DNA from 2 places in the Hyphomicrobium sp. GJ21 genome. Region 1 is predicted to be linked to the other one. Evidence: riboswitches for the same ligand, from Rfam matches in the RefSeq annotation. Region 1 holds a riboswitch; the other holds the start of a gene.
What was found. Region 1 has a riboswitch for fluoride ahead of HYPGJ_RS11670 (methanol/ethanol family PQQ-dependent dehydrogenase). Riboswitches for the same ligand answer to the same signal wherever they lie in the genome.
Positions count from the first base shown of each region.

Region 2: another riboswitch for fluoride. It lies ahead of crcB (fluoride efflux transporter CrcB); the one in region 1 lies ahead of HYPGJ_RS11670 (methanol/ethanol family PQQ-dependent dehydrogenase).

Region 1 covers NZ_CDHO01000003.1:709,357-716,571, reverse strand. The annotation lists gene HYPGJ_RS11695 (response regulator) at 1-785, opposite strand, end outside; gene HYPGJ_RS11690 (response regulator) at 787-1,200, opposite strand; gene HYPGJ_RS11685 (CHASE3 domain-containing protein) at 1,226-2,719, opposite strand; gene HYPGJ_RS11680 (PRC-barrel domain-containing protein) at 2,845-3,312, shown strand; gene HYPGJ_RS19545 (hypothetical protein) at 3,315-3,449, opposite strand; gene HYPGJ_RS11675 (hypothetical protein) at 3,524-3,814, shown strand; gene HYPGJ_RS19235 (hypothetical protein) at 4,291-4,461, opposite strand; fluoride riboswitch at 5,004-5,066, shown strand; gene HYPGJ_RS11670 (methanol/ethanol family PQQ-dependent dehydrogenase) at 5,298-7,124, shown strand; gene HYPGJ_RS19230 (hypothetical protein) at 7,148-7,215, opposite strand, start outside.
Region 2 covers NZ_CDHO01000003.1:912,316-919,530, forward strand. The annotation lists gene HYPGJ_RS12630 (alpha/beta fold hydrolase) at 1-253, opposite strand, end outside; RNA gene rnpB (RNase P RNA component class A) at 294-769, opposite strand; gene HYPGJ_RS12635 (DUF427 domain-containing protein) at 930-1,292, shown strand; gene egtB (ergothioneine biosynthesis protein EgtB) at 1,602-2,903, shown strand; gene egtD (L-histidine N(alpha)-methyltransferase) at 2,903-3,898, shown strand; gene crcB (fluoride efflux transporter CrcB) at 3,901-4,332, opposite strand; fluoride riboswitch at 4,367-4,428, opposite strand; gene HYPGJ_RS12655 (TonB-dependent receptor) at 4,834-7,104, shown strand.

The DNA of each region.
Region 1 (7,215 bases):
TTCGTCACAAGCTCGGTTGCGATGATGCCCACGGAGACGGCCTTATCCGTCGGCAAAGAGATGGGCACGCAATTCAGCTGTATCGGGTGCGTTCGTCCCTGATCTGTCATCGCGGCCCGAAGGTCATCGACGAGGCTGCCCAAATACTCCTTGAGATCGACACTACTCACGTCGTGAGATGTGTAGAGACGGCGATGGACTCCTGCGATAGCGATAATGCGAGCGCGCATCTGCTCCAGGAGCTGTTGCGCGGCTTCATCTTGCAGTGATGACTTTTGCAATCCGACCAAACCGGCGACGATCGCGAGAGAATTCGCGACCCTATGATTGACCTCCTTTAAAAGCATCTCTGCGCGGTCGCGGGCAGCGCGAACTTCCTTGTCGGCAGCCTCCTTTTCGCGGCGCAGCCGTTCTTGTTCAATTGCTGTTGAGACGGCTTTGACGAGCAATTCCCGGAAGTGCCCCTGTACATCCTTCCAAACGTAGTCGACGGCGCCCAATTTGAGCGCCGCGACGGCGATGCGACTGTCTTCGGATCCGGTGACATAGATGACGGGGGGATAGTCCGGCAGCGAACGGATATCCTTCATCACGTCGAGGCCGGTGTGACCCGGCATGTGATGGTCGAGAGCAACGATATCGTACGTTTCTGTGCGGAGAAGCGCGATCCCGGCGGATCCGGATTGCGCAAGGGACACATCAAAGCCGTTGGCTTCCAACGTCTTCTGAACAAGTCGCCCAATCCCAGGGTCGTCGTCGATGTACAGGATCTTGGGGCGCGGCATGCTACTGGATTTCCGGAACCTGGATAACGGAGAAGAAAAGACCGAGCTGCCGAATGGCATGCGCGAAATTCTCATAGTCGACGGGTTTTGTAATGTACACGTTGGCGCCGAGATCGTAGCAGCGCTGAATTTCCCGTTGGTCGTCCGTGGTCGTCAAAACCACGACGGGCGTGCGCTTGGTATGGGGATTGGCCTTGATTTTCTCCAAAATGCTGACGCCGCTCATATCGGGAAGATTCAAATCCAGCAGAACGAGGAGATGCCTTCTTGCACTTGCTTCGCCGCTTCCGTCGGCTCCGAATAGATAGGCCAGTGCGTCGGTGCCGTTTGTAAACGGCATAATCTCATTGTTAACGCCGGCTCTTCGGATGTTTCGCTCGATGAGCCGCGCATGCCCCTCGTCGTCCTCAATCATCACGATTCTGACGGGCGTCCCGTTGTTATCCACTCGATTGCTCCGCTACGGTTTGGAGTGTCTTGGGAAGTGTGACGCGGAAGGTCGTGCCATGTCCGAGTTCGGAAGTCATGGTAATTTCGCCGCCGAGGCGCCGAACGAGCGCGCGCACATGTGCCAGCCCGATACCTTCGCCCTGCTGGTCTTGCGGGCCCGCGCGGCGAAAAAGGTCAAATACCCGCTCATGGTCCACGGCAGCTATTCCCCGACCATTATCCTCAACGTCGATGACGACAGATCCCCAGGCGCCAGAGGCTTGCCGGATCGTGATTTCAGGTGGCCTGTCTGAAGCTCTGTATTTGATGGCATTGTCGACCAGATTGACGAAGATCTGCTCAAGCGCAAGACGATCGCTATGGAGGACGGGCAGGCGTGTTGCGATCGTGATCTGTCCTTCCAATTCGGACATCCGGTGCTGCACGTTGGTTAGGATGGACGCAAAGAACTCCTCTAGATTGATTTGTTCGGGAGTAAGGATGCGCTGACCTTCCCGCGATAGCTTCAAAATTGCTTTGATAAGGGCATCCATCTTGCTCGTCGATTTTCGGATGAAGCCGATCGATTCCGGCATGTCCGTTGTGATAACGGCCTTTGCGGTTGGACCAGAAGACAAGGTTTCAAGCTCAGGATCGTTCCCCAATTCCTTAAGAGTATCCAGGCTCGTCTCAAGTTCGCTCGTGTAGCCCATAACGTTGACGAGTGGCGATCGGAGATCGTGGCTCACGATATAGGCAAACCGCTGGATCTCATCATTGGCGCGCTTGAGGTCGCGCGTCCGTTCTGTCACACGGTCCTCTAGTCCAGTATTCAGAGTTTGAAGTTCAGACCGCGCGAACAATAGTTCTCTCGTGTATTTCAAGATGGTGGCGATCGCTCCCAATGCCGCAAGGAGAATGGCAAGCGCTGCACCGATGGCAAACTGGCGCGCTAAAGATGCATTTCCTCGCTGTTTCTCTACGCCCGCACCGAGCATTTGATTGACGCGGTCCGTTTCTTGACCGATCTGAGAGCGAATTTGATCCATCAAATCCTTACCGCGGTCGCTCGTTACAATAGCGAGTGCTTCGGCGGATTTTCCGGATTTCTTGAGTTCGACAGTCTCGGACAGTTCGTCCATCTTTGCTTGAACAGTCGACCGAATGTTATCGACGGCAGATTTTGCCGAGACGTCGTCTTGAAAAACCGCGGCAAGCGATTCCAGCCTCGGCTTGACGTTTCGGCCCGCCGACTCAAAGGGCGCCAAATAGCGGGGTTCACTTGTCAGCAGATAACCTCGCTGGCCCGTCTCAGCATTAAGCGTGGTGACCAACATGTTCGAGAGCGACGTCAGCCGTTCCCGCGCTTTTAAGACGTCAGTGGCGGCTGATTGTGTCTGTGCGACAAGCCAAAATGAAGCTGCTATTAACAGCATCAAGGCGACCAACGCCGCTGCCCCGAAAACATATGTCATACGGAGTGTGCGCTGCGAATTTTCAGTCATGCCTCAGTAAGTCCCCGGTAGTATCGCCGCTCTAACCGCCGATAGTTCTTTCAAAAGATCATCCTCGCCAAGCTGGAACCTAGGTTTCAGGATTGCCGTTACTCTTGAAATAACGAGGAGGTCACATGAATTCGCCTGATGAAACATTTACCCTCATATCGGCCGGTAAAGTGCAAGGTACGCCTGTCCTCTCCGCCGAGGGCGAGACATTGGGTGAAATCTACGACGTGATGCTTGAGAAACGGAGTGGAAAAATCGCTTATGCTCTGATGTCGTTCGGCGGCATTCTCGGTATTGGCACGAAGTATCATCCATTGCCCTGGCATGCGCTCAAATATGTTCCTGATGCTGGCGGCTACGTCGTCGGCATTCCACGGGAAGCGTTGCGATCCGGTCCGACGCTCGATGACACAAATGCGTGGGACAGACGACTGACAGAAACAATCGACGGCTATTATCAGGAATGGCCACGACACTCTGACGTCATTGAGGGGGCAGGGATCAGGTGTAACGATGCATCGCCACGACGCGGCCGAAGGATAAGAGAAAATCCTTTAAGCGTATTCAATTCGTATCGGGGCGATGGAGGCTAGCGTTAGGCCTTCTTTTTCTTGAAGTACTGAACTTGCCGCTCGCGTTTCTCTGCACCGCCTTTGGATTTGTAAGTGCCGAGATTCTTCCCTTTTTTCGAAACAAGGCGGTAGCCGGCCTTGACCTTTCGGATCGTCATTTTGGTGCTCCGCGTGAGATTCCACGTAGCCCATTAACGCGCCAGCGCCAGCGAATGTTTCAAACGAGAGCCAAATGAGCATTGAAGATCTCGTCAACCTTGCGATCCTCGCGCTCGTCATCGGCGTTTCCACGCTATTCAAGGGCATGCGCAAGCTCTGCGAAACAGAACGTCTGGCCATGAAGGTGCGGCGCGAGCTTCAGGAGTTTGCCGTACTGTTCAACTACGGCGCCCAAGAAGAACGACGCTTCAACCCGAGGGGTGCGCCGTTGGCAGCCGATGCGGCCGCTAATGCGCAAGCTGCGCCGCGCAGCGCGTGCAGGCCGACGTCAATGTTCGCTCGACGATCGATCCGATCCAGGTGACGGCATGGTCGCGAGCGTATCGTCGCCGCACAGCGCAAGCGCTGGGAGAAGTATCGCGCGGAAAAAAGGAATGAGCTCACACAAACCAAAGTTGCTGCGTTGCGATGAGCGTGCAGTGCAGAATCGAATTCGCTTGGTGAACGGAGGAACTCTACCCTACCGCTTGGGTTCCGGATCGATACGTTGGAAGGTGCCATGCGCAAGAAAGCGATCAACCGAATTTATACGCTGATCTAAGCGATCGAAGATCGGGTACGCTCATCCGAACAAGCGCTCGTGCCCCGCGATGATGATTACGAGCTCCGCGAAGCGAGGCACCGGCTTAACGTGGCCCTCGCCGATTTGAGGAACTCGGACTTCAGGCAACAGGATGCACCCAACGTTCGGTGACTTGGATAAAGAGCAAGGTCAAAATCGATAGCATCGCGCAATCCGTGCAGCTCTCGTCCGGTCCGGAATTGGCGAGAGTCTTTAACTCACATTACGGGAGCAGTGCCGTCGTACCATGTCTGGCCCGCCCTAATGAGTTGGCGCTGGGCAATCGTCACCGCTTCCTCGTGTGTTTTTGAGTTCGCGATGCCCACGAGTGCCCTGATCAATGCTCTGCGCCCTTGCTCGCGCAGAACGAGTTCCTGTTCTCCGTTCATAATGTGATCTCCCCCGAGAAGATAACGACATGAACCCAATTCTCAGCTTACGGCATTTCGATGACAGCAAAGCGAAGCACGGCAAACTTTAATGTTGTTCGCGAATGCCGATTTGGCGAAGCACTGCCGACTTCGGCGCGCTCGCCGCATCAAGCATCGCGCCTCTCCAAGACGTTACGTGCTCCTTCTTCGGCTTGCCCTGATGCGGAAGTCCTGCAGGCCGCTTATGCTCCTGCCCATGATGAGCAGCCATTTTGGGCGAATGGGGTGCCCATGCGGCGGCATGTCGTGATGTTCGTGAGACGAGATTTGCGAGTGCTGGAAATTGGAATTCGTGGAGGAGTTCGGGTGGATGGATACGAGCGCCTCGCGATCGCGGCAGCCTAAAGACTGCGTTGCGCTGACGAGATCATGTCGCTCGGATGCGCGATCGCCGTAGTCGACGCTGCAACAAAAAATCGATTACACATGCCGACCGTCAATAACGAAATCTCTCGGGTCCGTGAATTTTCGCGTTGACTCCGTGAGGGGTCGGGATAGTTTGGCAACTCGGGAATGGAATCTCCCGTATAACCGCCCCGATGGCTGATGATTCCTACTGCGTTGATGTCCTCACTCTTTGAGTGAGGCCGCGGTAGGGATATTTTCGTATGCCTGCCTCGGGAGAGCGCGTGTCTCTTTCATCAACTCGGAAAGTCGGGGGATGATGGAGACAGTTGAGCGGTTGAGCTTTCCACGCTTGCAACCCCTCTCTTCTGAACTCCCTCATCCTCCGGCGACAGCTGAGTGGGCTCAGCGGCGTCGCATGCTTGCGACGCTAGCATATGGAGGAAGTAATGAGGAAGTGGGCAAACTCCACGGCCGCCGTTGCTCTGCTGGTGTGTTCGTCGCCAGCCTGGGCCAACGAGGACGTGATAAAGCTTTCGAGCGACCCGGCGAACTGGGCGATTCAGTCGGGCGACTATAGCGGTCACCGCTATTCGAAGCTCGACCAGATCACGACGGACAACGTCGGCCAGCTCAAGGTCGCATGGACGTTCTCGACCGGCGTGCTTCGCGGTCACGAAGGCGGACCGATCGTCATCGGCAACACGATGTACGTTCATTCGGCGTTCCCGAACATCGTGTTCGCGCTCGATCTGGCGAACGAGCAGAAGATCATCTGGAAGTATGAGCCGAAGCAGGATCCCTCGGTCATTCCTGTGATGTGCTGCGATACGGTCAACCGCGGTGTCCAGTATGCTGAAGGCAAAATCTTCCTGCACCAGGCCGACACTTCGTTGGTCGCTCTCGATGCGAAGACCGGCAAGGAGCTTTGGAAGGTCGTCGACGGCGACCCGAAGAAAGGCGAGACCGGCACCGGCGCGCCGCTTGTTGTGAAAGACAAGGTGTTGATCGGAATCTCCGGCGCCGAGTTTGGCGTGCGATGCCACTTGACTGCCTATGACATCAATACGGGCAAGAAAGTCTGGCGCGCCTATTCGATGGGGCCGGATTCGGACATACTCGTCGATCCGGAGAAGACGATGTCGCTCGGCAAACCGGTCGGCAAGGACTCGTCCTTGAAGACCTGGAATGGCGATCAGTGGAAGATCGGCGGCGGTTCGACGTGGGGCTACATGGCCTACGATCCGGATCTCAACATGGTCTACTACGGTACGGGCAATCCTTCGACCTGGAACGCCGCTCAGCGCGCTGGGCCGGACGGCAAGCCGATCGACCAGAAGTGGTCGATGACGTACTTCGGGCGTGACGTCGATACCGGCATCGCGAAGTGGGCGTATCAGATGACGCCGTTCGACGAATGGGACTATGACGGCATCAACGAGTCTCTGCTCGCGACCTTGGACATCAAGGGTCAGAAGCACAAGACGCTCACGCACTTCGATCGCAACGGCTTCGGCTACACGATCGATCGCGAGACAGGAGAGCCGCTCGTTGCTGAGAAGTACGACCCGGCCGTGAACTGGGCGTCCGGGATCGATCTCGACAAGTCGAGCCCGAATTACGGCCGTCCGATCCGCGATCCGAAGTATTCGACCTTTGCGGCAGGCAAGGGCACCGATGTGAACCACAAGGGCATCTGCCCTGCGGCTCTCGGCTCCAAGGACCAGCAGCCGGCTTCGTATTCGGAGTTGACGGGCTTGTTCTATGTTCCGACCAACCACGTGTGCATGGACTACGAACCCTTCAAGGTCTCCTACACGGCGGGTCAGCCTTACGTTGGTGCGACGCTGTCGATGTATCCGGCTCCCGACAGCCATGGCGGCATGGGTAACTTCATTGCCTGGGATGGTGCACAGGGCAAGATCGTCTGGTCGAAGCCTGAGCAGTTCTCGGTGTGGTCAGGTGCTCTAACGACCGCTGGCGGCATCGCGTTCTACGGTACGCTCGAGGGCTACTTCAAAGCCGTCGACCAGAAGGATGGCAAGGAGTTGTTCAGGTTCAAGACGCCGTCGGGCATCATCGGCAACGCGATGACCTATCTGCATGATGGGAAACAGTACGTTGCCGTGTACTCGGGTGTTGGCGGTTGGGCCGGTATCGGTCTCGCGGCTGGCCTCACCAATCCGACCGATGGTCTCGGTGCCGTGGGCGGCTACTCCGGCCTCAAACAGTACACCAACCTTGGTGGCTCGCTCACCGTCTTCTCGCTGCCGTAGCGCTTCCTCCATAAAGAGACGTTTTAGGCTGCGAGCAACTTGGCCGGCGCATGACGATGCGCCGGTCCTTTGGGATGAAGGCCCATGGCAA
Region 2 (7,215 bases), 200 kb from region 1:
TGCCACGTTCTGCAAGCCCGCGAGCCAGAAGCTTCAGGCTGTCGTTGCGCAAACCGGGCAAATTCCCATCTCGATCGACTGGACCCGATCCAGCGAGGATCAAAACGGTTGCAGATCGCGCGCCACGATCCGGCACAATCAGCGAGCCACGCAGCCCGTCGCGCGTCACATCTTCGTCCGACCATGACATCGCTGGTCCTGCAAACATTGCGGCGATGAAAAAGGACACGAGTAGTGCAGACAGCGAACGCATTCGGTCTTCCGAAACGCGCAAGCAAGCACTGCGCAAGAAATTTACCAGCCGGCCTGTAAGCCGGGTTCTGTCTGGAGACAGCCCAACACCGGCATGCCGGGTGTTGGCCTAAATGCTCCGCGACGGCCATTCATCTGGGACGCCTGTTGCCAGACGCCTCGTGCAATCAACCCGGATGAGTAGCGCGATGACACGCCCCGCGTCTGCGGTTTCCCGCTCCGCGCGCCCATCCCTATTCGATCTTGCTCCCGGTGGGGTTTGCCCTGCCGCCTCTGTTGCCAGAAGCGCGGTGCGCTCTTACCGCACCTTTTCACCCTTACCTCGCCGAAGCTGCAAAGCAGCGAAGGCGGGCGGTATGTTCTCTGTGGCACTTTCCCTGGGGTCGCCCCCGGCGGCCGTTAGCCGCCACCGTGTCATCAAGGAGCCCGGACTTTCCTCCACCGGATGTCTTGCTTGCGCGCCTTTAGAGCGCGTTTCGCCACAACGAAGTCCGGCAGCGGCCGCCCGGCCGGCTGGTCCCGCGACATAAGCGACGCGAGCGCGCAAACGTCAAGACCCGACCTGCGAAACGGTGAAGGCGCGGTTCGCAACAAACATCAAACGCCGTGATCGCCGGTTGCGATTGGCGCTGACGCTCCCATATCGCACCAGATCATTCAGTAACGCGGAGTATCGGATGCAGCCCAAAACTGATCGCGTGATCCGCATCCTTCCGCATCCGGCGCGCCTGCGCGTTTGCTGGCGCGGCCACGTCATCGCCGACACCACAGGCGCATTGATACTGCACGAAGGATCATATCCCGCCGTGCACTATATCCCGCGCGCCGACATCGACATGACGATGTTGAAGAAGACTGCGACCGTCACGCGCTGCCCGTTCAAGGGCGAAGCCGTTTACTTTTCTTTGCATTCGGACGATGCGACCGCGCCGGACGTGGCCTGGAGCTACGAGAAGCCCTTCCCGAGTGTCGGCCAAATCAGCGGGCACTTGGCATTCGACGCAAAGGCCGTCGAATTCATCGAAAACAACACGCCCTGACACCGACGCTCAAGACCTCAGCGGAAGGCTTGGAACAATATATCGGACTTCGCGTTGCGATCTTGTCGTGCTGCAGGCGACGGTTATCGAAGCGGATGAGCTCTCTTGAGCAGCGTGTTTTGTGCATCGTTAGGTGAGCTTCGGCAGAACGCCGCCGCTCGCCGTTTTTCGCACGTCACTTCTGGCCCAGCATCTTCAGAACGCGAAGCATTGCAGCCTAATTGCACGCGCCCGACAGCACAATATTCCACATCTCAAATCCTAGTTCTATGATCGTCGCGCGGTAGGAGCCGGCTGAGGAGAATGATTATGCATCCGACATTGCTCACCGCTGCGAGCGCCGCCCCTCTCCCAAAGTCCGCTGCGACGACGATCGCCGAAAGATTATTCGCCACGCGCCGTCATTCGCTTGCGCTTGCTGCACCGCTCACGTCCGAGGACATGGTCGTACAAGCAATGGAAGACGCGAGCCCCACCAAATGGCACCTCGCGCACGTCACATGGTTTTTCGAGAACTTCATTCTGAAGCAGCATCTCGATGGCTACCAACCGTTCGACGAAAACTTCAACTATTGCTTTAATTCTTACTATGAAGCGCTCGGACCACGCCATCCGCGTCCGAGACGAGGGCTGCTGACACGTCCCTCTGCCGAACGCATCTTTGCCTACCGCGCACACGTCGATGAGGCGCTTGAAATGCTCCTCGCATCTGAACAAGGCCAGAGCGAAGATCTTGCGCGCCTCATTGAAATCGGCATCAACCATGAGCAGCAGCATCAGGAACTGCTCCTGACGGACATTCTCGCTCTGTTTGCCGCGAGCCCGCTCAAGCCCGCCTATCAGGCGTCGCCTTCAAATGTCGACGCATCGCAGCCCGAACCCCTGCGCTGGTTTGAATTTGAGGGCGGAATTCATCGCATCGGACATGCGTCGAATGACTATTGCTGGGACAATGAACGGCCGCAGCATGACGCGCTTGTGCATCCGTTTCAGCTCGCAGACCGTCTTGTCACCAATGCCGAGTGGCTCGAGTTCATTGCCGACGGCGGCTACGTCACGGCATCGCTTTGGCTCGCAGACGGCTGGACGACGGTCAACCGCGAGGATTGGCAGGCTCCGCTCTATTGGGAAAAAAGCGACGCCGGCTGGTTCCAAATGTCGTTACACGGACTTTTACCGGTCGTACCTGCAGAGCCAGTCGCGCACGTGTCCTACTTCGAGGCCGATGCGTTCGCTCGCTGGGCTGGAAAACGCCTGCCGACCGAATTCGAATGGGAAATGGCGGCGCTTCAAGCAAGCGCGCGGCACGACCAGCCAGCAAATCATTTCAGGCCCCAACGAGCGAAAGACGCGGATCACCAAACGCCGCGACAGCTCTTTGGCGACGTGTGGCAATGGACGTCGAGCGCATATCTGCCCTATCCCGGCTATCGTCCCCCGACAGGCGCGATCGGCGAATACAACGGCAAGTTCATGATCAGCCAGCAGGTCCTTCGCGGGGCATCGTGCGTGACACCAGCGGGCCATTCGCGGCCGACCTATCGCAACTTCTTCTACCCTCATCAACGCTGGCAATTTGTCGGCCTCAGGCTGGCATCGGAGGCTCACTAATGTCTCGTGCTCAAACGCTTCCCAAAGCTTCCTGCGCTCATGCCGACACGCTCGAGAACGAGTTCGCTCGTGCCGTAATCACAGGCTTGTCGAAAGAGAAAAAAACGCTGCCGTGCCGCTATTTCTATGATGCACGCGGCAGCGAACTGTTCGAAGACATCACGCGCTTGCCGGAATATTACCCGACACGAACCGAAACGCAGATCTTGCGCGATCATGCGGCCGACATCGTCGGTGAAATCGGCGACGGAGAATTGCTCGTCGAGTTCGGCTCGGGATCGAGCTTGAAAACCGAAATCCTCCTCGACCGTATCGCATCTTCGATTGCATACGTGCCGATCGACGTCTCGGAAACGGCGCTGGCCGACGCAAAATGCAGGCTCGCGAAGCGCTATCCAGAACTTGACGTTCGGCCGATCGAAGCTGACTTCTCGCGCGCGATTGCGTTGCCCGCGGATCTCGCATCGCGCCGAAAGACCGGATTCTTTCCCGGCTCGACCATCGGCAATCTCGCGCCCTCTGACGCCCAATCTCTTCTGTCGTTTTTCGGCCGCGCGCTTGGCGAAGGCAGCCGCCTAATCATTGGCGTCGACCTCAAGAAAGATCCGCGTGTCCTCATCGAGGCCTACGACGATGCCGCAGGCGTGACAGCTGCGTTCAATCTCAACCTGCTTCACCGCATCAATCGCGAACTTGGCGGCGACTTCGATGAACGAGGGTTTCGGCATCGCGCGCTCTATGATCCAGCCAAAGGCCGGGTCGAAATGCATCTCGTCAGCGCTCGCAATCAGCGTGTCGTAATCTGTGGCCGCTCGTTCCGGTTCAGAGAGAACGAAACCATCCACACCGAGAATTCATACAAGTACACGCTCGATCAGTTTCGCGAGGTCGCACGCGCATCAGGCTGGAACGCGAAGCGAGTCTGGACCGACGCCAACAATCGCTTCAGCGTTCACGAACTCATCTGGCCAAAAACGGGCCGCAGCGTCGGCTGAATTCAAGCGTCTTCTTCGATCGCCGACTGCGCGATTTCGGTCGCCCCGCCATTGAAGTGCGCGCCGACCAGATGGCCGACGGCAACGGCGCCGATGCAAAGCGCCACCGACAAGACGATGTTCAGGGCCGCGCGGCCGAGAGCGCCGTCTCTCAGCAGATCGAGCGTCTGCAGGCTGAAGGATGAAAACGTCGTATAGCCGCCGCAGATGCCGATCATCACGAACAGCCTGAATTCTTCCGACACCGGAAAGCGCCCATGCGCCAAGGTGAGCGTTCCGAAAAGTCCGATGATGAACGATCCCGTGATATTGACGATGATCGTGCCCCAGGGCAGCTGGCTGCTGATCGGCAGCGCAAACAGCGACACCAGATAGCGCATCAGCGTTCCGAGCGCGCCGCCGAACATGACGATCAGGCATGTCGTGAAATTCATATGGCTCTCCCTTACCTCATTCCGAACGAATGCGGCCTCGCCAGGAGTCATCAGCCATAGCGGCGGTTATCGGGGAACCCCATCCCCATCGACGGCTACTCTTACACGAAAATCTTGGGAAACTAAACGGCCTCAAGCCGTAAAATGGCGACCCTCGCCGGGGCGGATGAAAATAGTCAGGGCCGAGACCTGCAGCAGGATCTGACGCGCAACCCTTCCTACCCGGGCCGTCGAGCCATGATCGCCAGCCCACAATACTCCGCACGCAGCGGATAATCGAACATCGACGGACTCGCACGGTCTGATTGAAGTTGGCCGATATCGATTTTGCCATAGATCATATCTATCGCGATACGATGCCGTGGAGCAAAAATACAACGCTCAATCATATAAGAAAATAAATCCAAAATGTCGCCTTGGAGCCCTTCAGAAATTCGATATAGCCACAAGGCTATGAAAACATAGCCACTCGGCTATATTGCGGTCTCTGGGGGGAGTCCTATGCGTTCGAAAAACGTCTGTGCGTCAGCGTGCATTGCGCTGGCGATGACATCTGCTGGCAGCCTGCATGCGCAGGAAGCGGGCGCTACCAATCAAGGCGCGTCGGAAGTCACGCTCCCGCCCGTCGTGGTGGCGGCGCCGAAGCAACGCATCGCTCAGAAGCCAAAAACGAAGCCCAAAGGGACGGACACGGCTCAGTCAGGCTCGACAAGCGGCCAAGCCGAAGACGTCGACGCTGATGGCGTGGGCACCGACGGAGGCTTGAGCGGCAACGGCCTGCCTGGAACGGCAGGCGTCTTCACGCTCGGTCAGATCGACATGGTCGGCGGCAGCGCCATCACCAATGACGCCATGTGGACCTTCTCGAAGTCCACACTCGATCAAGCGCTAGCACTGGCGCCAGGCGTCGCGGCGTCTAATTCCGGCGGCAGCCGCAACGAGCAGCTGATTTTCGTACGCGGATTTGATCGCTGGCAGGTTCCGCTCTCAATCGATGGCATCACCATCTATCGACCCGCCGACAACCGCATCGACTTTTCCAGCTTTTTGACCGCCGACATCTCGGAAGTTCAAATCGCGAAAGGCTATACGTCGGTATTGAACGGCCCCGGCGGCATGGGCGGCGCAATCAACCTCGTGACCAAGAAGCCGACCAAGGCCGTCGAAGGCGAAGTCCAGGGCGGCATGATGTTCGGGACCGATGGACAATACGAGGGCTACAAGACCTACGCCTCGCTTGGAACACGTCAGCGCGGATACTACGCCCAGGTCAGCGGCGCGCTGTTGGACACCGATGGCTGGTTCATGTCCAACGACTTCAAGCCGACCCCGGTCGAAAACGGCGGCGAACGCGATCATTCCTACAAGGACAACTGGCAGATCAGCGCCAAGCTCGGCTTAACCCCGAACGCAACGGATGATTACTCCATCAACTTCGTCCGCATGAACAATGCCAAAGGCGCGCCCTACCACGTGACGGACCCCGTCGCCCAGCAGCGCTATTGGGATTGGCCGGATACCACTCAGCAGAACTTGTACTGGCTCTCGCACACCAAGCTCGGCTCAGCTTCCTTCGTCGAAACGAAAGCGTATTACACGACGTTCCAGGACAATCTCGTAAGCTACGATAATCCGGCTCAGACGACCCAAAGCCTACCGAAAGCGTTCATCAGCAATTATGACGACTGGGCCGGCGGCGGCAGCATCCTCTTTGGAACCGACGTCACACCGTGGGATACGTTCAAAGCGACCTTCCTTTATCGCCGCGACCAGCACGATGAAACGCAGGCGTACAACATCAGAAACGTATCCTGCGGATCGACAAAGCCGTGCTTCCGGGAACCGACCCAGACAGATCTGGAAGACACGTATTCGATCGCCTTCGAAAATACTGTTCACGCGACCAATCGGCTCGATATCGTCGCAGGCGTGAGCTACGATTGGCGCAAGCTCTACAAGGCCGAGGAATTCACAGCCCCCTCCACTGCCCCAACTCCTTCTAATCCAGGCACTTTCTTCGAGTACAATAAGAAGGACTCGGACGCCTTCAACTGGCAAAGCGCGATCGTCTATCGTTCCGATGACTTCAACACCTGGCACGCCAGCGTTTCGGATCGCACGCGCTTCCCGACAATCTTTGAGCGCTTCAGTTCACGCTTCGGCGGCGCGACGTCGAACCCAGGCCTCGAACCCGAGCGGTCAATCAATTACGAAGTCGGCTGGACGAGCGCATTCGCGCGCAACAGCCAGATGTCTGCAGCGGTCTTCTACAGTGATGTGACGAATCTCATCCAGTCCGTTCCCTTCATCTATCAAGGGAATGCCGTCTCACAGAGCCAAAACGTGGGCGACGGCCACTACTATGGCATCGAGTACTCGATCGATTATGCGGTCAACGACAAGCTGCTGATTGGTGGCAACATCACTTGGTTGCAACGCGACATCCACAACCCGTCGAATGCGGCATTCGAGCTGACTGGAATGCCTACGGTCAAAGGCATCAGCTACCTGACCTACAAAATCACCGATGCGTGGAGCATCACGCCGAACGTCGAGTTCGCATCGGATCGCTGGACGGTCAATTCAGCCGGCACGCTCTATTATAAAACAGGCGCATTCGCTCTGGCGAACTTCCAGACCGAATACGATCTGACCGACAAGACGAGCCTGATGTTCACGGCACGCAACATCCTCGACGAGAACTATGTCCTGACCGATGGCTATCCTGAGATGGGACGTAGCTTCTACGCCAACATGCGCACGCAATTCTAACCCGATTAGGTTCTTCGCTATGAAACGTTCAATCTCCCGTTTGCACGTATCATTGCGGCTCCTGCCCGTTGCCGTTTTCGCGGCAACGGGTTTTCAGGGCGCCGCCTCGGC